Regions from separate parts of the Bacillus songklensis genome, predicted to be linked through region 3. Evidence: riboswitches for the same ligand, from Rfam matches in the RefSeq annotation. Region 3 holds a riboswitch; each other region holds the start of a gene.
What was found. A riboswitch is a leader RNA that binds a small molecule or an ion and turns the genes downstream of it on or off. The one in region 3 is predicted to bind S-adenosylmethionine.
Positions count from the first base shown of each region.

Region 1: linked by a shared signal. The riboswitch ahead of metK (methionine adenosyltransferase) and the one ahead of ACFOU2_RS25230 (O-acetylhomoserine aminocarboxypropyltransferase/cysteine synthase family protein) in region 3 are both predicted to bind S-adenosylmethionine.
Region 2: linked by a shared signal. The riboswitch ahead of ACFOU2_RS07480 (hypothetical protein) and the one ahead of ACFOU2_RS25230 (O-acetylhomoserine aminocarboxypropyltransferase/cysteine synthase family protein) in region 3 are both predicted to bind S-adenosylmethionine.
Region 4: linked by a shared signal. The riboswitch ahead of mtnW (2,3-diketo-5-methylthiopentyl-1-phosphate enolase) and the one ahead of ACFOU2_RS25230 (O-acetylhomoserine aminocarboxypropyltransferase/cysteine synthase family protein) in region 3 are both predicted to bind S-adenosylmethionine.

Region 1 is NZ_JBHRZT010000059.1:42,359-47,452, forward strand. Features, by position in the region: gene pckA (phosphoenolpyruvate carboxykinase (ATP)) at 1-939, opposite strand, end outside; SAM riboswitch class I at 1,296-1,418, shown strand; gene metK (methionine adenosyltransferase) at 1,564-2,766, shown strand; gene ACFOU2_RS15075 (glycosyltransferase family 4 protein) at 3,045-4,190, opposite strand; gene ACFOU2_RS15080 (phosphatase PAP2 family protein) at 4,264-4,788, opposite strand; gene ACFOU2_RS15085 (gamma carbonic anhydrase) at 4,959-5,094, opposite strand, start outside.
Region 2 is NZ_JBHRZT010000026.1:77,256-82,349, reverse strand. Features, by position in the region: partial or broken gene ACFOU2_RS07490 (cache domain-containing protein) at 193-1,011, shown strand; gene ACFOU2_RS07485 (methyl-accepting chemotaxis protein) at 1,006-1,953, shown strand; SAM riboswitch class I at 2,024-2,126, shown strand; gene ACFOU2_RS07480 (hypothetical protein) at 2,222-2,530, shown strand; gene ACFOU2_RS07475 (competence protein ComK) at 2,707-3,204, shown strand; gene ACFOU2_RS07470 (hypothetical protein) at 3,252-3,647, shown strand; gene hpaB (4-hydroxyphenylacetate 3-monooxygenase, oxygenase component) at 4,079-5,094, shown strand, end outside.
Region 3 is NZ_JBHRZT010000073.1:423,193-428,286, reverse strand. Features, by position in the region: gene ACFOU2_RS25245 (MetQ/NlpA family ABC transporter substrate-binding protein) at 1-504, opposite strand, end outside; gene ACFOU2_RS25240 (methionine ABC transporter permease) at 533-1,201, opposite strand; gene ACFOU2_RS25235 (methionine ABC transporter ATP-binding protein) at 1,194-2,219, opposite strand; SAM riboswitch class I at 2,340-2,451, opposite strand; gene ACFOU2_RS25230 (O-acetylhomoserine aminocarboxypropyltransferase/cysteine synthase family protein) at 2,626-3,939, opposite strand; SAM riboswitch class I at 4,000-4,103, opposite strand; gene ACFOU2_RS25225 (thioredoxin family protein) at 4,454-4,765, opposite strand; gene ACFOU2_RS25220 (toprim domain-containing protein) at 4,788-5,094, opposite strand, start outside.
Region 4 is NZ_JBHRZT010000026.1:24,658-29,751, forward strand. Features, by position in the region: gene ACFOU2_RS07220 (sugar ABC transporter substrate-binding protein) at 1-428, opposite strand, end outside; gene ACFOU2_RS07225 (1,2-dihydroxy-3-keto-5-methylthiopentene dioxygenase) at 616-1,128, opposite strand; gene ACFOU2_RS07230 (methylthioribulose 1-phosphate dehydratase) at 1,148-1,777, opposite strand; gene ACFOU2_RS07235 (2-hydroxy-3-keto-5-methylthiopentenyl-1-phosphate phosphatase) at 1,774-2,436, opposite strand; gene mtnW (2,3-diketo-5-methylthiopentyl-1-phosphate enolase) at 2,433-3,677, opposite strand; SAM riboswitch class I at 3,870-3,983, opposite strand; gene ACFOU2_RS07245 (pyridoxal phosphate-dependent aminotransferase) at 4,063-5,094, opposite strand, start outside.

The sequences.
Region 1 (5,094 bases), on a different contig from region 3:
CATATTATCATCATAGTCAGGAAGACGACTGTCGTGGTCAATGATCACGTTTTCTAATACAGCTCCAAAACGGATGGCATCATAAATCTGCGGCTCTTTCTCTTTAGATAAATTGATGCATTTCGCATAGCAGCCGCCTTCTATATTGAATACTCCAGAGTTTGACCAACCGTGCTCATCGTCACCGATTAAACGGCGATTTGGATCGGCGGATAGAGTGGTTTTTCCTGTACCGGAAAGACCAAAAAATAAAGCTACGTCGCCTTCTTGGCCAACATTGGCTGAACAGTGCATCGATAAAATATTGTTTTCCGGAAGAAGATAGTTCATAACAGAGAAAATGGATTTCTTGATTTCTCCCGCGTATTCCGTACCGCCGATTAAAACGACTTTACGCTCAAATGAGATAATGATGAATGTCTCTGAATTTGTACCGTCCACTACCGGATCCGCTTTAAAGTTGGGGGCGGAAATTACCGTAAACTCCGCTTCATGAGAAATAAGTTCTTCTTTTGATGGACGAATGAATAGCTGATGAGCGAATAGATTATGCCATGCATATTCATTAACGACGCGAATTGGCAAACGGTACTTTAAATCTGCTCCCGCATAGCCGTTAAATACGAATAATTCTTTTTGTTCTTTTAAGTATGTTAAAACTTTTTTATAAAGAGCATCGAATTTTTCAGAAGAAAACGGTTTGTTCACTTTTCCCCAGTCGATTTTTTCTTTAGTAGATGCTTCTTCTACAATAAATTTATCTTCTGGGGAACGGCCTGTATATTTGCCTGTCTCAGCGCGAACAGCACCAGAAGAAGTAAGCAGGCCTTCACGGCGGGATAAGACTTTCTCAACTAGCTGAGGAACTGATAAATTATGATGAACTGTCGGCGATTGAAGAAGTTCGGTTAATTCAATAGAAACATCCACTGTACTCATATTTAATACCATCCTTTTATTTAAAGTTTAATTAAATGTTTGATTAGTAAACTTATAAATTAGTATAACACATTTATAAAAATAGTCTATACTATTTGAAATTAAATGTTCATATATAATGCAAAAATGGACAGTTTTTAAAGAAAATTCATAATTTAACCCAACCTAGAAGATATATTACTTTCGTTTTATTAAGGAACAATGTTGAGTTATAAATGATTGGTTCATTCTTTTACATAGGCCAGACCTTAATAACAGACTTAATGCAATTTTTCTATTACTTATGTGGATTCATATAAATATTTTATTGACATGATTCAGCGTTTTAAGGTATGATATGTCCTTGAACGGATACTCTCTTATCCCGAGCTGGTGGAGGGACAGGCCCTATGAAACCCAGCAACCATCGCCATACATATTAAATATTTGGTGATAAGGTGCTAACCTGATGCAAGGCTCTTGCCCTTGATCGATAAGAGTGAAAGGCGCTAGTGAAGATACAAACCTTTCCTCAGTAAGGAAAGGTTTTTTATATTTTTGTTTCAATAAAATGCGTTATTTTTATGAATAATAAGGGAATGAGTACCGTATCTTTTAGGTTTACAGTTAAAAGGAGGAATACTGATGTCAACAAAACGTCGTTTATTTACATCAGAGTCAGTAACAGAAGGACATCCGGATAAAATTTGTGACCAAATTTCTGACTCGATTCTTGATGCGATTTTAGCAAAAGACCCTAATGCACGTGTTGCTTGTGAAACATCTGTGACTACAGGTTTAGTATTAGTAAGTGGTGAAATCACTACATCTACATATGTAGACATCCCAAAAATCGTTCGTGAAACAGTTCGTGAAATCGGCTATACCCGGGCAAAATATGGTTTCGATGCTGAAACTTGTGCGGTTTTAACATCTATCGATGAGCAATCACCTGATATTGCAATGGGTGTTGACCAGGCGTTAGAAGCTCGTGAAGGTCAGATGACAGACGAGCAAATCGAAGCCATCGGTGCGGGTGACCAAGGTTTAATGTTCGGCTATGCCAATAACGAAACAAAAGAGCTTATGCCTCTTCCAATTTCATTGGCTCACAAGCTTGCGCGTCGTTTAACAGAAGTGCGTAAAGAAGAAATTTTACCTTATCTTCGTCCAGATGGTAAAACCCAAGTAACAGTTGAGTATGATGAGAACGACAAGCCGGTTCGTATCGATACAATCGTTATCTCAACACAACATCATCCTGAAATTACATTAGAGCAAATTCAACGCAACTTGAAAGAATATGTTATTAATCCGGTTGTTCCAAAAGAACTCATTGATGAAGAGACAAAATACTTCATCAATCCGACAGGACGTTTCGTCATCGGCGGTCCTCAAGGTGATGCTGGTTTAACAGGCCGTAAAATTATCGTAGATACTTACGGCGGTTATGCACGTCATGGCGGTGGTGCATTCTCTGGTAAGGATCCTACAAAAGTAGACCGTTCTGCTGCATATGCGGCTCGTTACGTTGCGAAAAACATCGTAGCAGCTGGATTAGCGGATAAATGTGAAGTGCAATTGGCATATGCAATTGGTGTGGCAAAACCAGTTTCCATTTCAGTTGACACTTTCGGTACAGGTACAGTATCTGAAGATGTATTAGTCGAATTAGTACGTGAAAACTTTGACTTACGTCCGGCGGGTATCATTAAGATGCTTGACTTGCGTCGTCCGCTTTATAAGCAAACAGCTGCTTATGGTCACTTTGGCCGCAATGATCTTGACCTTCCTTGGGAGCGTACAGATAAAGCAGAAGCTTTAAAAGCACAAGCTGCTGGTAAATAATAGATGTGAATCCACATAAATCATTTAATATAAGCAAAAAACGCTCATGTTAAATGATTTACGCATAAGCGGCTGACAAGCTCCCTTACGGGTTCTTGTTAGCCGCTTTTATACGAGGACCTGTATATTCGGGGATGCAAGGCAGAATGGCGTGAATAGAGGAAGAATTGATAGCGAATGTTAAAGCATGAACGTGGATTCATCTAAAAAACATCCGATCCATTTGGATCGGATGTTTTTATTTGGTGTACCAAAGAATGCGTTACATAAGAAATAAATTATGCTAATTGAATCGACTGTGTTTGGTCTGCAACAGCTAATTCATATTGCGCCAACAAACCATCAAAAATAGTTTCCCATGTTTGAGTTAAGGCGTATTGCCTGGCCTGATGACTAAGCTGCATGCGTTTATGCAGATTCTCCAGGCATAGGCTAATATAATGAACAAACTGTTCGACAGAATCGGGGTTGCATAAATAACCTGTTCGGTCATGTTGAAGGATATGCTTTACTCCACCGGCATTAGCAGCAATAGCAGGTGTTCCCGATGCTAAAGACTCTAATATGACATTTCCGAACGTTTCCGTCACAGATGGAAAAACAAACAAATCGGAAGCTGCATATACCCTGGCTAATTGCTCACCTTGAAGAAAGCCTGTAAACGTCATATGCTCGAGTGCTTCTTTGTGCAATTTCTCCTTTAAAGGGCCATCTCCTACAATGAGCCAGTGGACTTGATGCTTGATGTGCGGGGGCAAAGACCTGGCGATATTCATTAGTAGCTGCAAGTTTTTTTCAGGAGCAAGGCGCCCGACATACGTTAAAATGTAAGGCCGTTTAATATTATATCTAATCCGTACATCAAAACGATCATAATGAGGGTGAAATAATGTGTGATCCACACCTCTGGACCAAATGGAAATATTGGTAAATCCATGACGGTGAAGCTGCTCCTTTGTTGATTGAGAGGGAACGAAGAGAGTTCTTAAAGGACGATGGAACCAATTCATATATTTCCAAAGCAAGGGGGAGAGAAACTCCAAATCGTAATATTTCAAATACTGATCGAAGTCGGTATGATAAGAGCCGACAATAGGAATATTCATTTTTTTGGCATAATGCAGACCGCAAAGCCCTATATTAAAAGGTGTTGCTACATGAATGATATCTGGCTGAAAGGCCTGCAAGCTTGCTTTCATTTTGAGCATGTTAGGCAACGCCAGGCGGCATTCAGGGTACAAGAAAAAGGGCAGACTTGCAAAGCGATAGATTTGTGCAGAAAATAAGTTATGATTGGTGCTCTCTGGGGCAAACACCAGAAAGGGACTATTCTTCGTTTTTAAATAATCCGTAAATCGTTTTAAAGTATTGGCAACACCATTTACATCAGGTGCAAAAGTGTCTGTAAATAAAGCGATTTTCATTGTATCCCTCCCTATAAATTGCTTGCAGTTTCTATTTTTGACCTTGTTGAAACATGATGGCTGAGCCCGCTTATTAAAAAAGGGCGAACGATAGGAATCCAACAGACGTTCCCAGTACCATTCCCGCCAATACATCGGTAGGATAATGAAGGCCAAGGTAAATTCTTGATAAACCAACACTGCAACCTATGGGCAGCAATACAAGTGCAGAGGCAGGATAGGAAAGGATAATGGGTGTGATAACGGAAAAGACAGCTGTTGAATGCCCGGAAGGAAAAGAATGGTCTTGCAGCGGATTTTCTAAAACTTTTGTGCCGGCAAGTTCCAAGTAAGGCCGCTTTCGCGGATATATTTTTTTGGCTATAGCAACAGGAATATGGCTCAAAGCGAGAGCGAATGCACTCGCATATGATGTGGCTTTAAGATTTCCAGTTATCAGAAACATCAGCAGGAGAACGGAAGAAATCGTGATAGCTGCGCCTCCAAAGTGGGTAATAGTTCGAAAATAGAAGTTTAACCATTTACGATCAAAATGTTGGTTGAGTGTTTTGAATAAGTGACATTCAACATCATGAAGGTGACGAACGATTTTTGCCATAAGTCGTGTAAACCCCTTTTTATCTGTTTTTACAAATAATTGTAAAGGGGAATTATGTAGGCAGTAATAAGATAATGTAAATTAAAGAGACGGAATATTTACAAAAAAATAAAACAACTTTAAAATCCTTAGAAAGAGATTTTAAAGTTGTTTACAATACTAAAGGTCATTCATGATTTCTTCTGGAGAGTTTTATAATATTGGCCTTTTTCTACATAACTTCGGCGGATTCGGGCCATTTCTTTTAAGTCTTCCTCTGTTAACTCCCTCACTACTTTCGCGGGGCGTCCTATAGCCAGGGTATGG
Region 2 (5,094 bases), on a different contig from region 3:
ATCCATGTCCAATGATCTATGTGAATGTAGATATGCATTGAAATGATGCATTTTTTTTAATCAGTCTATCAAAAGTCCCGCTTCCTGCCGATATAAAAATAGGAAGAAACTTTTCCGTTGATGAAAAATGGTAGTAAAATAGTCTTGACATTCACATAATTAAAAATTGATGCTTTAACTTGGAGGGACATCATGAAAACCAAATTTGTTCACAGTCTGAGATTTAAGATGTTAGCCCTTATTGTCGCCGTCATTGTAGCGGCTACTTCAACCCTTGGCATCGCCAGCTATTTTGTGGCGAAGCAGCAGCTTGTCGAGGCGGGAAAACTAGATTTAAGAAATACGGTCGAAGGAGCGTTAACGGTTGTCGAGCGGCTTCACCAGCAAGAAAAATTCCAGATCATCAGTAAGGAAGAAGCGCAGCAGCAAGCGGCCGAACTGCTGGCCGGGCCGAAAATCAATGATAATAAGCGGGACTTTAAGCAATCCGGTTTTTTATATAAAGACAACGGCTATATTTTTGTGTATGACAGCAAGTATGTCGCACAAGTTCACCCGGTAGGCTTTGAAGGCAAGAATATGGCCGATTTGAAAGATCATAACGGGGAATCGGTCGTCCCTAATTTAATGAAAGCAGCCAAACAAAAAGATGAGAGCAAACGTTTCTATACATATTCCTGGAAAAATGAAGGGGAAGCAAAAGCGCGCAATAAAATCGCCTATTCCGTTTATTTTGAACCGTGGGATTGGATGATTGGAATCGGGGCATATGAGGATGAGTTTTATGAGCAGTTAAGTAAATTAAAGCTAATGACATTCATCTTTACACTTGCCGCTGTCGTCATCGCAAGTGTGGTGATGTACATTTTTACGCGCAGATACATCGTTTCGATTGAAAAAATCAGCAATGCGACCGATGAAATCGCAAATGGAAACTTACAAGTGGACGTACCGGTTTTAAAAGCGAAAGATGAGATCGGGATGCTGACAAACAGATATCAGCATATGATTGATAATATGAAGGAACTGATCACAAAAGTGAGCGAAACAGGACAAGCTGTTGCTGCGTCGTCCGAGGAATTGACAGCCAGTGCCGATGAAACGAAGTCGGCGGTAAATGAAGTGACAGTGTCCATCCAGGAAGTGGCAGCGGGGGCGGAAGGCCAGCTCGTGAATGTCGAGCAAACGAACCGCTCCATTCAAGAAATGGATCACCTTATCCAAGAGATGACCGTCCGTTCAAAAGAAGTGGAGCGTTCTGCTGAGGATACGTCCAAAGAGGCGGAAATCGGGAATGAGTCGCTGAACAAAGTAAAAGAACAAATGCAGCGCATCACGGATACGGTGACTCAATCAACGAACGTGGTGAAAACATTGGAAAGCCGCTCCACTGAAATCGGAAAAATTATTGAAGTGATTACCGGCATTTCCGATCAGACGAATTTGCTTGCCTTGAATGCTGCCATTGAAGCGGCGCGTGCAGGCGAGCACGGCCGGGGATTTGCGGTTGTAGCGGACGAAGTACGTAAGCTTGCAGAAGAATCGAAGCGCTCGGCCGATCAAATCGGAGCCTTAATCAAGGAGATTCAAGTCGATACGAAATCCGCCTATATGGTCATGCAGGAAAGCAATGAAAGCGTGGCGGTCGGCATGGATGTGGTCACCGAAGCAGGGCAAAACTTCTCGAAAATATTAGAGGACATTTTCCGCATCCAGCAGGAAATCAAGGAAATCGCGGGAGCAACATCGAACATCCGGCAGCATTCGGCTGAAATCACGAAAGCTACCCACATTCTGGAGGAAACGGCTCAAGTATCGGCAGCCAGCGCTGAAAGTGTGGCCTCAGCTTCCGAAGAAGAACTGGCTGCGATGGAGGAAATCTCAAGCGCCGCTTATTCATTGAGTCAATTGGCCCAAGATTTGCAGGATTTGTTGGTGAAATTCAAGGTTTAAGAAGAAGCTGATAGGTCTTCTTTTCCCTTTACAAGTATTTGGATATTTGGTAAATTAGTTGTTAACTGAATAGTTATCCAGAGTGACTGAGAGATCTGGCTCGATGACGTCACAGCAACCTGCATTGCGCAAGGTGCTCCGACCAGCAAAGCGCGTGCTTTGGATGATAAGACGGAAAACGGAACTCTTTTCGCATCTAAAGCGGAAAGAGTTTTTTGTTTGGGTCTGGTTCTCCTAAGCGAATGAAATAAAAGAGAGGATGGGGACCATGAGTTTAAGTGGATTAGTGAGAGGATATCTTTGTAAGAAGGATTTAACGGATGAGTTGGTGCGCCATGTGGCAGAAAGTTTAGAGAGGCGTTTACAGTCAGAAGACGAGCGATGTCGGGTGAAAGTTCAAAAACTTGAAAACTTTTATGAAATCGTCGTGTATCACACCCAGCATGTCCATGCGGTAGCATTGGATGTAAAAAAGGCAGGGGAGCTGCAGAAAAAACATCCTTATGCTCTTGATGAACAGCTTCTCGTTCAGTTGAAGAAAGTAGGACTTCGTCTCAGTGAAAACGTATATGTGTAAAAAAAGATGGTTCCTGCGTGAGTTCATGCGGGAACCTTTCTTATTCCATGGATTTACATCACACCTCTTATTTTTACAAATTTTAACAAATACTTTACACCTGCTTTATAAAAAAAGGACTAAATACCTATATAATGTAAATGTATTTTTACTAAAACATTTGAGGAGGAAAAACGATGAAATTAAACGAAAAGTATCGTATTTCAGCGACGACAATGGCCATTACAGCATATGCCCATCCTTCTTATCAGACAAAGATTTTTGATTTCTTCGGAGGATATTATACATCGATGCAACCGCTTGAACTCATCGAGGAAGCATGCATAAGGAGCGGCTCTACTTATGAGGGGAGGCGGAAATCCATTGTCTATTTGTTTCATTATGAGAAACGAACGCCTATTCCGATTTCTCCCTTACATAACATTTTTGCTTTTCCTACCACATCTACGAATCACTTTCATTGTACTTGGCTGTTTTTGCATCATATCCTTCAGATTGTGCCCCATCCAACGAAGACGAATCAATCCATCGTGACCTTTCGCAACAATGCCCAGCTTATCGTTCATGCTACACCCGAATTTTTGAAAAGTCAGCGACAAAAAACGGCCGCTTGTATGACGATCTTTCAATTTCCGATTCCGCCGCGGGATGATCAGGCCCTATTTTTATCATAAATAGGCGAGAAGACCCCCACCTGAAGGAATGAGAAGGGCGTAGCCCAATGAGTAGGTGGGGGATGAATCGCTTTCGGACAAGGGAAACGAATAAAGCAGCAGAGGAAATGAAACGAACAACGGCGATTTCTGCGAAACAAGGAGAAGCCGTAGCTGATACAGAAACGGCATTCCAGCAGATTGAAACAAACATCTCCAAAATGGTTTCCTCCATTCGTGATGTAACCGGCAGCATGAAGGAAATGGATCATTTAAAACAAGAGGTAGCAGAGGCCATCGAAAGCATTGCAGCCATTGCCCAGCAATCTGCGGCAGGGGCTGAAGAAATTACCGCTTCAGCGGAAGAACAAGTACGGGCAGTCAGTACGCTTTCCCATTCTGCAGAGGAGCTTCTTCAATTGAGCGAGCAATTAACTGACATCATCCATCAGTTTAAATTATAATGAAAATCCTCTCCCTTATGATGGGGAGAGGATTTTTGCGCAATGTGAATAATTTGTCAAAAAATTTACAAAAAATTTAAGTTCTAAATCGGAAAAAATGTGTTATCTTATACAACAAGAAGAGATGAAAGGAGCGTTTTCATGGAAGTGTCCATCGATCACGGAAATGAATTAAACAGCAAAGAGCTAATCGATCAAGTGATTGACTTTTTGGAAGAAGAACAACAAAGATAATAGAAGGAACGGAATGGGAAACCGTTTTTCATTTGGCCGCGGGCTGAGTGAAAGACGGTTTTTTTATTGGAGAGGAACGTATAAGCTCCGCTTTTCTTTAGGCCATATTCTCAATTGACTTGTCCAAATAAGCCAGGCACATCTCAGGTGAATAAGCTATAAATACATACAGTCAGCGAATGAGGGAGTGAATACGAATGCCGGCTATCTCAGGCAAGCAATATATAGACCGAATTAATGCCATGCAGCCGAACGTATGGATTCATGGCAAAAAAGTAGAAGGAAATATTTCATCACACCCCGCTTTTTCAGGTGTGATGAAAAGTCAGGCAGCTTTATATGACATGCAAGTCAACCCGGCCTTAAAGGATTTGATGACATATGCTTCTCCTAAAACTGGAGAACGTGTGGGAACGTCTTTTATGCAGCCGCTAACGAAAGAGGATTTGGAAAAGCGGCGATTGGCGACCTGGCATTGGGCGAACGCAACAGCAGGGATGATGGGGCGGTCCCCTGATTATATGAACACGGCGCTGATGGGCTTTGCCTCCGCTGCGGATGTGTTAAGAGGAAAGGAGCGGGCGTTTGCAGACAATTTACGCCTTTTTTATGAAAAGGCGAGGGAGGAAGATCTATCGTTTACCCATACGTATGTGAATCCGCAGGTGAATCGTTCCGGATGTTATGCAGAAAAAGAAGACAACATTGTTGCGGCACGGATCGTCGATGAAACAGACGACGGGATCGTCATCCAGGGGGCTCGCTTGCTGGCCACCCAAGGCGGCATTACGGATGAAATGATCGTGTATTCGACAGGCGGGAAAATGTTTGATGACACTTATGCATTTGCGTTTTCGGTTCCGAGCAATGCCGAAGGGTTGACATTCATTTGCCGCGAATCCTTTTCGTATGATTCATCTACCTTCAATCACCCTCTTGGTTCAAGATTTGAAGAGATGGATGCGATCGTGGTGTTTAATCGGGTAACCGTCCCATGGGATCGCGTTTTCTTTTACCATAACCTTGAAGCGGCCAATCAGATTTTTTTAAACAGCAGTTATACGCCGCTTGTGCTTCATCAAGTAGTCTCTCGTCAGGTGGTGAAAACGGAGTTTGTGTTAGGTGTTGCTCAGCTGATGGTTGATATGATTGAAATTAGCCGCTATCAGCACGTACAGGAAAAAATGAGTGAGATCATCATTGGATTAGAATC
Region 3 (5,094 bases):
CGTTTTGTCCACGCCCTCTTTTAATTTGATCAAGCCTTTTTCTTCAAGCATTGATAAAATACGGCCGTGATCCGCTACAGAGTTACTCATGATGACTTTAGCGCCTTTTGGAAGCTCTTCCAGGCTTTTATATTTTTTAGAATAAACGCCGATTGGCTCGATATGAATACCGCCCGCATTCACGAAGTCATATCCATTTTCTTTCTTTTGAGATTCAAGGTAAGGGATATGCTGGAAGTAGTTGGCATCAAGCTCTTTATCCGCTAACGCTTTGTTTGGTAAAACGTAATCCTGGAATGTTTTAATTTCTAGGTCAATTCCCTTTTTCTCTAATAAAGGCTGTGCTTCCTCTAAAATTTCAGCATGAGGTACATTTGATGCTCCGACTACCAGCTTTTTGTCGCCTTCATCAGCGCCCCCTCCAGCATTGTCATTGCCAGTACCGCATGCAGCCAAAGAAATAGAAAGAGCTAAAGCTGAAATAGAAGTTAATAATTTTCTCATTTTTTGGTTCCCCCTTAAAATTTTCGTATTAACGTTTATCGATTTTAGATGTGGCGAGATCGCCTATAAACTGAAGAATGAAGACAATTACTAGAATAAGAACTGTAGCTAAAAGTGTTACATCATTATGGTTGCGCTGGAATCCTTCTAGATATGCCAGGTTTCCTAATCCTCCGGCTCCAACTACCCCGGCCATCGCTGTATAACCAACAAGAGAAATGGCCGTTACAGTAATACCGGATACGAGAGCAGGCAATGACTCCGGAATTAAAACCTTAAAGATGATTGTACTTGTTTTCGCCCCCATTGATTTTGCGGCTTCAATGACTCCTTTATCAATTTCACGAAGGGCAATTTCCACCATGCGTGCGTAAAACGGCGCGGCACCGATAATTAAAGCCGGCAACGCTGCTTCCGCTCCTAAAATGGTGCCGACAATGGCCTTTGTAAAAGGAATCAATAAGATAATTAAAATAATAAATGGAATCGAGCGAAATACGTTAACAAAGGCTGAAACAATTAAATTAATGACTTTGTTCTCCCAAAGGTTTCCCTTTGAAGTCAAGAATAACAGCAAACCAAGGGCTATCCCAAGAAGGAAGGTGGCAATGACAGAGATGCTCGTCATGTAAAGTGTTTCAATCGTTGCTTCCACTAGTTTGTCGATCTCTACATTCGGAAATAATTGCTCAAGCATTGGCCATCACCTCCACTTCCACTTGCTGCTCCCGAATAAACGAAATAGCCTTTTGGACTTCCTGTTCAGCCCCATCAATATGAACGAACAGTGTGCCGTATGAACCGTTTTGAGTTTGGGACACTTTTCCTTGCAGGATGTTCACTGACACATCAAATTGACGAATAACATTTGTGATCCACGGCTGCTCGGCTGCATCACCTACAAATATAAGCTGAACGACTTGACCGTTTGGATATTTTTCTTTTACATGTCCAATTGCTTCAAACGTTTCTTCCGGTTCCGTCACTTGTTGAACAAATCGTTTCGTAATTGGTTGCTCCGGCTTTCGGAATACATGGAGTACATCCCCCTGTTCCACGATAAGTCCGTTTTCCATTACCGCGACGCGATGGCAAATTTTACGGATAACATGCATCTCATGGGTAATGAGTACGATAGTTAAACCAAGTTTTTCATTTATGTCGACTAACAAATCTAAAATAGAATCCGTTGTCTGTGGGTCAAGGGCAGATGTCGCTTCATCACATAGAAGCACCTTCGGATTATTGGCAAGAGCCCTTGCAATGCCTACACGCTGTTTTTGTCCTCCGCTCAGCTGGGATGGATAAGCATCTTCCCTGCCTTCTAAACCAACTAGTTTAATTAGCTCATCCACTCGCTTCAGGCGCTCACTTTTTGATATCCCTGCAATTTCAAGCGGAAACGCGATATTTTCTCTTACAGTACGTGACCATAATAGATTGAAATGTTGGAAAATCATACTGATTTCTTGGCGCGCTTTTCGAAGTTTTTCACCTTTAATTTTTCCGATGTCGTTTCCTGCCACTTGAACTGTTCCTTCTGTCGGAGTCTCTAATCCATTCAACAAACGAATCAAGGAGCTTTTACCGGCACCGCTGTATCCGATGATTCCGAATATTTCTCCAGGCTTGATCTGTAAATCTACATTGTTAACGGCTGTAACTATTCCATGCTTAGCACGGTAAACCTTTTTGACACCTGTTAATGTAATCATGCATTCTCACCTTCTTTTCGTTAAACTCGTTGTTATTCATCTTCCCCCGAACAGTTGCTTATAAATAAAAAGCCTTTCTGCATATGAATATGAGCAGAAAGGCTTTGTCATAGTTCCTTTCTCTCATCTTCCAAAGCTTAAACATGCTTTGTAGGAATTGGCACCATTTCAGCCATAACTGACGGTTGCCGGGTTTCATCGGGCCCAGTCCCTCCACCTCTCTTGATAAGAGTACTTATCGTTTCAAATATTCAGTTTATGTTAAGCAATTGTCGATTGTTGTCTAAAAGGTACGAAAGTGATTGTAGCACGTCCATATATCAGTGTCAATGAATTTGTTTTATTTTTCGTGCTATTTCTAATAGTTACCAAACACCGAATGTTCAGCTGTTCTGCTGAACGAGAATCAAACATTCACCGCAGAAGAGGTTAATCCAGTCGCCTCTTTAATTGCTTGCTCTAAATCCTCCACTAAATCATCGATATGCTCGATTCCCACGGATAAGCGAATAAGATCTTCACTTACTCCTGCGGCCTTCAGCTGTTCGGCATTTAATTGCTGATGCGTCGTGCTGGCAGGATGAATAATAAGACTCTTGGCATCTCCAACATTGGCGACATGAGACCACAGCTTAACCGAATTGATTAATTTCTGCCCGGCTCCCCTGCCCCCTTTAATTCCAAATACCAGCACAGCGCCGGCTCCTTTTGGCAAATATTTTTTCGCTTCTTCATGTTGAGGATGATCCTCAAGCTCAGGATATAGCACCCAATCAACGGCAGGATGCTGCTGCAAATATTCAACCACCTTTCTTACGTTGGCGATATGCTCTTTCATGCGTACATGGAGCGTCTCAAGCCCTAAGCTAAACTGAAAAGCATTAAACGGACTCATAGATACGCCAATATCCCGCAACAATTGAACTCTTGCTTTGACAATGTACGCAAGCGGCCCTAATGCTTCAGCATAGACAATATTGTGGTAACTTGGATCAGGCGTTGTAAATCCCGGGAATTTCGGTGAGTTCCAATCAAAATTCCCTCCATCTACGATAGCGCCCCCTAATGTTGTCCCGTTCCCCAACAACCATTTCGTAGCGGAATGAATAACGATATCGGCTCCATATTCAATCGGACGGCATAAATAAGGAGTTGCGAACGTATTATCCACAATTAACGGAATACCTGCTTCATGAGCGATTTCTGCTACCTTTTCAATGTCCAATACATTTAAGCTTGGATTACCGATCGTTTCAGCATAAAGAGCTTTCGTTTTTGGTGTAATGGCATGACGGAAGTTCTCAGGATTGGAAGGGTCAACGAATTTAGTCGTAATTCCGTAGCGCGGCAGTGTCGTGTCAAACAAATTGTATGTTCCTCCGTATAGATTGGATGCAGATACAATTTCATCCCCTGCCCCGGCTAGATTCAAAATGGCGGTCGTAATAGCGGCCATCCCACTTGCTACGGCTAAACTCCCCACTCCGCCTTCCAGCTGAGCGATTCGCTCTTCAAACGTTGTCACTGTCGGGTTATGTATCCGGGTATAAATATAGCCTGGTTCCTTTAAAGCAAATAAATCGGCAGCATGGTCTGTATCCTTAAATTGATAAGCATTTGACATATAAATCGGGAGCGAACGTGCTCCTGTTACAGGATCAGGATTTAATCCCCCGTGAATCCCGATTGTTTCTAAACGGTAAGATTTTTTGTCTCCCATTTTCCAACTCTCCTTTTTAAAAGATAACACCCCTCTTCTTAAGAAGAGGGGTATCGTCTCTTCTTATCTTTCAGAGCGTCTCTACTCTGCTGGAATTAGCACCGTGTCGAATAACCGGTTGCCGGGCTTCAAAGGGCCAGTCCCTCCACCTCTCTCGATAAGTTTGATTTTTATATAAATTCTGCTTCATTGACAGCGGATCTTACAAATAAATAGTATCACATTTCAGAAAATTAAATCAACCATATTAACCTTTGTAAGCTCGTTCAAGATAAAAAAACAGAAAGGCGCAAGCAGAAGAAGGACCCGTCATGAAAATCCGGCAAAATCAAGGGATTCAATGACGGGCCCTTTCAATAAAAATCAATTTTTATGATTGATTGGAGACTTATGGGACACCCTCCTGCAATGAACCGTCATGAAAAATCCAAGAAAATGACGGATTTCAGTGACGGTTCATCGCAGAAAAAATAGATGACCGCCCTTCCCCGGAGGCTTTTGAGTCATCCCCTTTTCATAGCGAAAAACTTTTTAATTCCTCTAATAAATACTCGATGGAATGAAAGGCATATATTTTCTTTTTAACTTGATTGTTCTCTATCATGATTAAACATGGCACGCTTTCAATGGCGTATATTTCAGCTTTATCGGGCATAAAGTTTAAGTTGCACATTCCTATTTCCACATCAGGAAGCAAGGCTTCTGTTACCGTCAGCATTTTCTTCGCTAACTGGCATGTCCCGCATAAAGGTGTATGGAAAAAAACAATCACCCGATCATTTTCTTTCAATTGTCTGTCAAGTTGTGTTTCTGTCCAATCGATCATGAAGGTCAATCCATTTCTATTTTTATATTAAATATTCTGCATTTACATCTATATTAGCACTTAATAATACGGTCGCAATATGATTTTTAGGTGCAGCAGCCACTTCTCTATACATTTTGTCGATGTATAGGTGTTCTGCCTCAGGTAATTCCCGCTTAAATTGCTTTCGGAGTTTATTTCCGGAGTCATCTGAGTCCACCAGAATATAGACCTCTTTCTGATAAATTGTGTCAATGATCTCATCCAGCCGAGCCACACTAATGGTGCCGTTTGTGCAAATAATTTCAATTGGCTCCTTAATAATACTCTCGATTCGCTTCTTATCAGAT
Region 4 (5,094 bases), on a different contig from region 3:
TTAATTGCACGTTTTACCCCCGGTTCTAATGTTTCCGTACGTCCATGTTTAATGATAATTCCGTCTGCCTCTTGATTGATGGCCGTATCTAAGTAAGAAGCCATTTTGGCTTGATCGTTGTTCGCATCTGAAATGACAAGGTCAATTCCATGTTCTGCAGCTGCTTTCTTGACCCCGCTCACATATTGGGAAGCATGGGTCCCTGTTGTAAACTCGGCAATTAAGGCAACCTTCACTTTTCCATTTTTGCCTTTTGGTGCAGGAATTGCTTTATCTTCTTTCTGATTTTCTTTTTTCGCTTGCTCCTGTTTAGCGGGCTCAGGCTGTGCATTGGAAGCAGCGGGCTGCTCACTCCTACACGCTGCGAGCGGCAATGCGAGAACAAAAATGAATAAAGTAAATAATAACGTTTTGATGATTCGTTTCATAATAAAGCCTGCCTTTATCTGTATTTTCTGACTTTCAACATTGTTTAACATTCTATTCCGATAATAAAACTTGGTTTTATGATCATCAGGGGAGACAAGTTCCTCTGATGGTTGAAAGTTCGTTATATAAGAGCCCGGCTCCCCTTATTTTACCGGGCTCTCTCAATCCCTTGTGACCGTTACTGAATCAATAAATCGGTACCCAGCCTTCTGTCGTAACGAAGATGCGTACTGCCACCACTTTGCGATCGTCCATTAACGTGAAATAATGGCGCACATTTTCAGGAACAGAAATTAAGTCCCCTGGTTCTAATTCCACATCAAAGAAGTTTCCTTCTTTGTCTTGGATGACGAAAATACCGTGTCCGCTTACGATAAATCGAACTTCATCATCTGTGTGGTGATGTTCTTGTTGGAAATTTTTCAACAACTGCTCCAGGTTTGGCGTTGTCTCAGAAAGAGAAATCACATCCTGGGCTTTATAGCCGCGACGCTCTGAGATATCGGCAATCTCAGCTTCAAATGTCTTTAATACTTCATCCTTTTGCTCATCTGTTAACGCGTAGTTTTCGCGTAATGACTCAGGAAGTTTGGCAATGTCCCATTTTTCATAAATGACTTCATTGCTTGCTAAAAACTCCTCTACCGCTTGCTGATCTGTAATGCGCTCATTGTTTACATGTAATCGAATTTCTGCCATTTTCAATTTCCTCCTATTATTAAACTGTTTGAAATTGTCGTTTTAGAGAAAGCAGTTTTACGTGATAGCTGAATAAAAATTCGTAAGATTCCAAAAACTTTTTCGCTTCAAAAGCATTTCTTCCCCATACGGTGATGCCATGATTGCGAATGAGGACCGCTCCCTGGTCACCCTTTACATATTTACCGAACTCTTCAGCCAATGTCGGGATATCTGCATAGTTACGGATGATCGGAATGCGAATTTCTGCATCCTCTTCCCAAATTCCAAAAGCTTTAATGATTTCTTGCCCTTTAAACACAATCTCTCCTTCATCTCCATAAAGCTCTGAGATGACATTGTTGTCGATTGTATGGACATGAAGGCTGCACCCGGCATTGGTCTTATTGTAAATTTCCACATGAAGCAGCGTTTCCGCTGAAGGTTTCAGTTCCGTTTCCTCGGCTTTCTTTCCCTCAGCGTCTACTAGCAGAAAGTCGTCACTCGTACGCTTTCCTTTGTCTCTCCCGCTTGCGGTGACAAGAAACGTAAGCGGTTCATCGCTTACTTTGATAGCAAGATTTCCGCTTGTTCCTGGAAACCAGTCGCGTGCTGCAAGCTCATCTTTTACATCTGCCAGCTCGTGCCAACGTTTCGCTAATATGCTCATGATTTCACCCCCGTCAATTCTTTCACATGATGGATTACATCATAAAACGTCGCAAATGGACGATATGGAATTTGCAGTTCTTCGCATTTTTCGATTAAGAAATCTCTCGCGATAACAGCATTTGCCACTTTGGCTGCTTGCAAGTCCGTGATGGAATCGCCGATGACGATTTTAAACTCGTCTTCTTTTTCAAGCTTTCGAATGATCGAAGGCTTGCAGCAACCGCAATCATTGCTGCACTCATCATCACATGAATGAGGCCATGTTATCGTAATTGTCTCACCACTGAAATCAGAGCCGTTACAATAAATGCTCTCTTTTTCTACTAATCCATCAAGCAAACGATGGACAAAGAAATCGATACCCCCGCTTACGATATAAAGGGGAATGCCTTCCTGCCTTGTAAAAGCAACAAATTCCGAGAACCCTTCTCGAATTTCAGCCTTATGCAACAAAAAATCTATGATCTCTTGTTTTAAGCTTGTCGGAAGAAGGGAAAACATCTTTCCGACCCCTTCTTTTACCGACACGTTTTGTGCGAGTACATCATCTTTAATGGCTTCCCACTCTGAGGGAGCAAATTGTTTCATGATCGCAATGATGTTATCGCTGTTTGTAACCGTTCCATCGAAGTCGCAAAAAATGACTGGCTTCTTCACGATGTCACCTCTACCGTGCCCCACAGTTCAATGGCCTTTTTAAGCGACTCGGATTGTTGGGCTGCTTCTTGGAGTGTTTGGCCGTTTAACACCGCATCGATAGCATCACGGAAAGCACGACCGCCTCCTGCCGCCCCGTCTGGGTGGCCATGCACCCCACCGCCGGCATTGATAACAGAATCGATGCCAAAATCACGAATCAACAGAGGAACCATACCAGGATGGATGCCGGCTGACGGAACCGGAAACGACTGCTTTAGCTGCTTGCTCGGGTGTATAAGTTCATCACTGATACTCACTGCATCTTCAAACGGTAATGCCACACTGCCATATGGAGATGGGAATAATGAGAAATCAGCACCTGTTATACGGAGCAGCTTTCCAAGTAACAGAGAATACGAGAACCCATAAAACTCGGACGGTGTGGATGCTCCGCTGACTGCCGGATGGGCCATGATTGGAAGGCCGATTTCATCATCTTCACGCAATGCCTGCAATACATCCAGACCGTAGGCAAACACATTGAACAATAATGCATCCGCCCCAAGCTCTGCCGCACGTCTCGCTTTTTCTTTCAGCTCGAAGGTACGACCCGTTAAATTGACGGCATATAACGTACGATGTCTAGTTTCTTCATACACTTCATCCAAAACACGCTTCCCTTCCACGATGCGCTTTTCAAAGGGGGTAAGTTCGTTATCGAATAAAATTTCATCATCCTTCACTAAATCGACGCCCCCAAGTGCTTGCTCGCGAAGCTGCTCGGTTAAATACTGAATGTCGCGTCCAATCACTCCTTTAAAAATACTCATGACAAGCGGGCGGTCGTACACACCTAGTTTCTTACGAATCCCCTCAACCCCGAAACGAGGGCCGGGAAAAGCTTGAAGCAAGTCACCATGAAACTCCAAATCAATCAATTTCACTTTTCCATCAAGTGATAATTTTCCGAAAACCGTTGTTAAAACAGCTGGCAAGTCAGCTGAAAAATTGGCCGCCGGATATGCAATTTTGATAATGGCCTGTGCCACTTGTTTATCTAAGTATTGATTTACGCGGTCACAATCTTGTAACGGTGCGATTGAAACAACGCGTCCTTTATGCTTTTTCAGTTGTTCCTGTTCCAACAGCGGCAAATTCGTCCATGAACCGATCGTTAACCCTAAGGCAATGCCTTCCGCCTTTTTCTCCCAATTCCCCGATGGGTCGTGAATCAAATAACTCGCAATCACTTCACTCATGTTTGTCTTCTCCTTTGCTGTAATTTTTGCTTTCGTTATGATCTTTTATCATTGGCTGTTCATGCATCTCATCATTTTTCCTTTAGGTACTTGGTTGTCCTTTATCCAAGTGCCTTTATTTTTATCGTCCTTTTTTCGAGAGCGACAAAAATAAAAGCCCCTTCATTAAGAAGAGGCTAATGACTAGCACTCTTCTTATCTCTCAGCATCGCGCTGCAAGAATTAGCACCGTGCTTAACAGTAATCGTCGTTAAGTCGGTTGCCGGGCTTCATCGGGCTCGTCCCTCCACCTGCTCTTGATAAGAAAGTTGCTTATTTATGTTATTTTCTAAAAAGTTCGTTTCACACAATGTAATTTGGATTATGACAGGAATTTTTTTCTTTGTCAATTATTTTTTGTAAATAAATTTAATTTTTCAATTCGGTTGACAGCTTCTTGAAGGCGGTCTTTATCCGTTAATAGCCCAACACGCACATACCCTTCCCCATACTTTCCAAATCCGATTCCCGGAGCTACGACCACTTTCGCTTCCTCCAATAAAAGATCAGCAAATTGCTCGGATGTATATCCTTCCGGGACGGGAAGCCAGGCAAAAAATGAGCCTTCAGGAGCCTTCACATCCCAACCGATTTTCTGAAGTCCATCAATCAGAACATTACGACGGGATTCATAAAGCTCTGACAGTTCGTCCACGCAGCTTTGGGATGCAAGAAGGGCCTCTGCAGCTGCTGCTTGAATGGCACCGAAAATGCTCACATATAAATGGTCTTGTAATAAGTTGATCGCTTCGATCACACTCTCGTTTCCAACCGCAAAACCAACGCGCCAGCCGGCCATGTTATATGTTTTGGAGAACGTATAAATTTCGATTCCGATATCCATTGCTCCTTCAGCTTGCAAAAAGCTGACAGGCTTCTTTCCGTTGAAACCGATAGCTCCATAGGCAAAATCATGGACCACACAGATGTCATGCTTTTTCGCCAACGCTACGGTTTCTTCAAAAAATTCAGCTGTCGCTATCGCACCGGTCGGGTTATTCGGATAGTTCAAAAACATCAATTTAGCTGCCTGCTTTACTTCTTCTGGAATTTCTTCATAGTTTGGCAGAAAATGACGTTCAGCCCGAAGAGGCATCATTTCCATATTGGCGCGGGCAAGCTCTACTCCCGACCAGTAATCAGGATAACCGGGATCCGGCACAAGGACAGTGTCACCTGGATTCAATAAACATTGCGGAATCTCTACAAGTCCCGCTTTACCACCAAACAAAATGGCCACCTCTTTATCCGGATTGACCGTTACTCCGTATTCTCGTTCATAAAAACGTGCAACAGCCTTTTTCAAGAAGGAATGACCGCGAAACGGAGAATATTTATGATTGCGCGGATCCTCCGCAGCTTGTTGTAATGCTTTTAC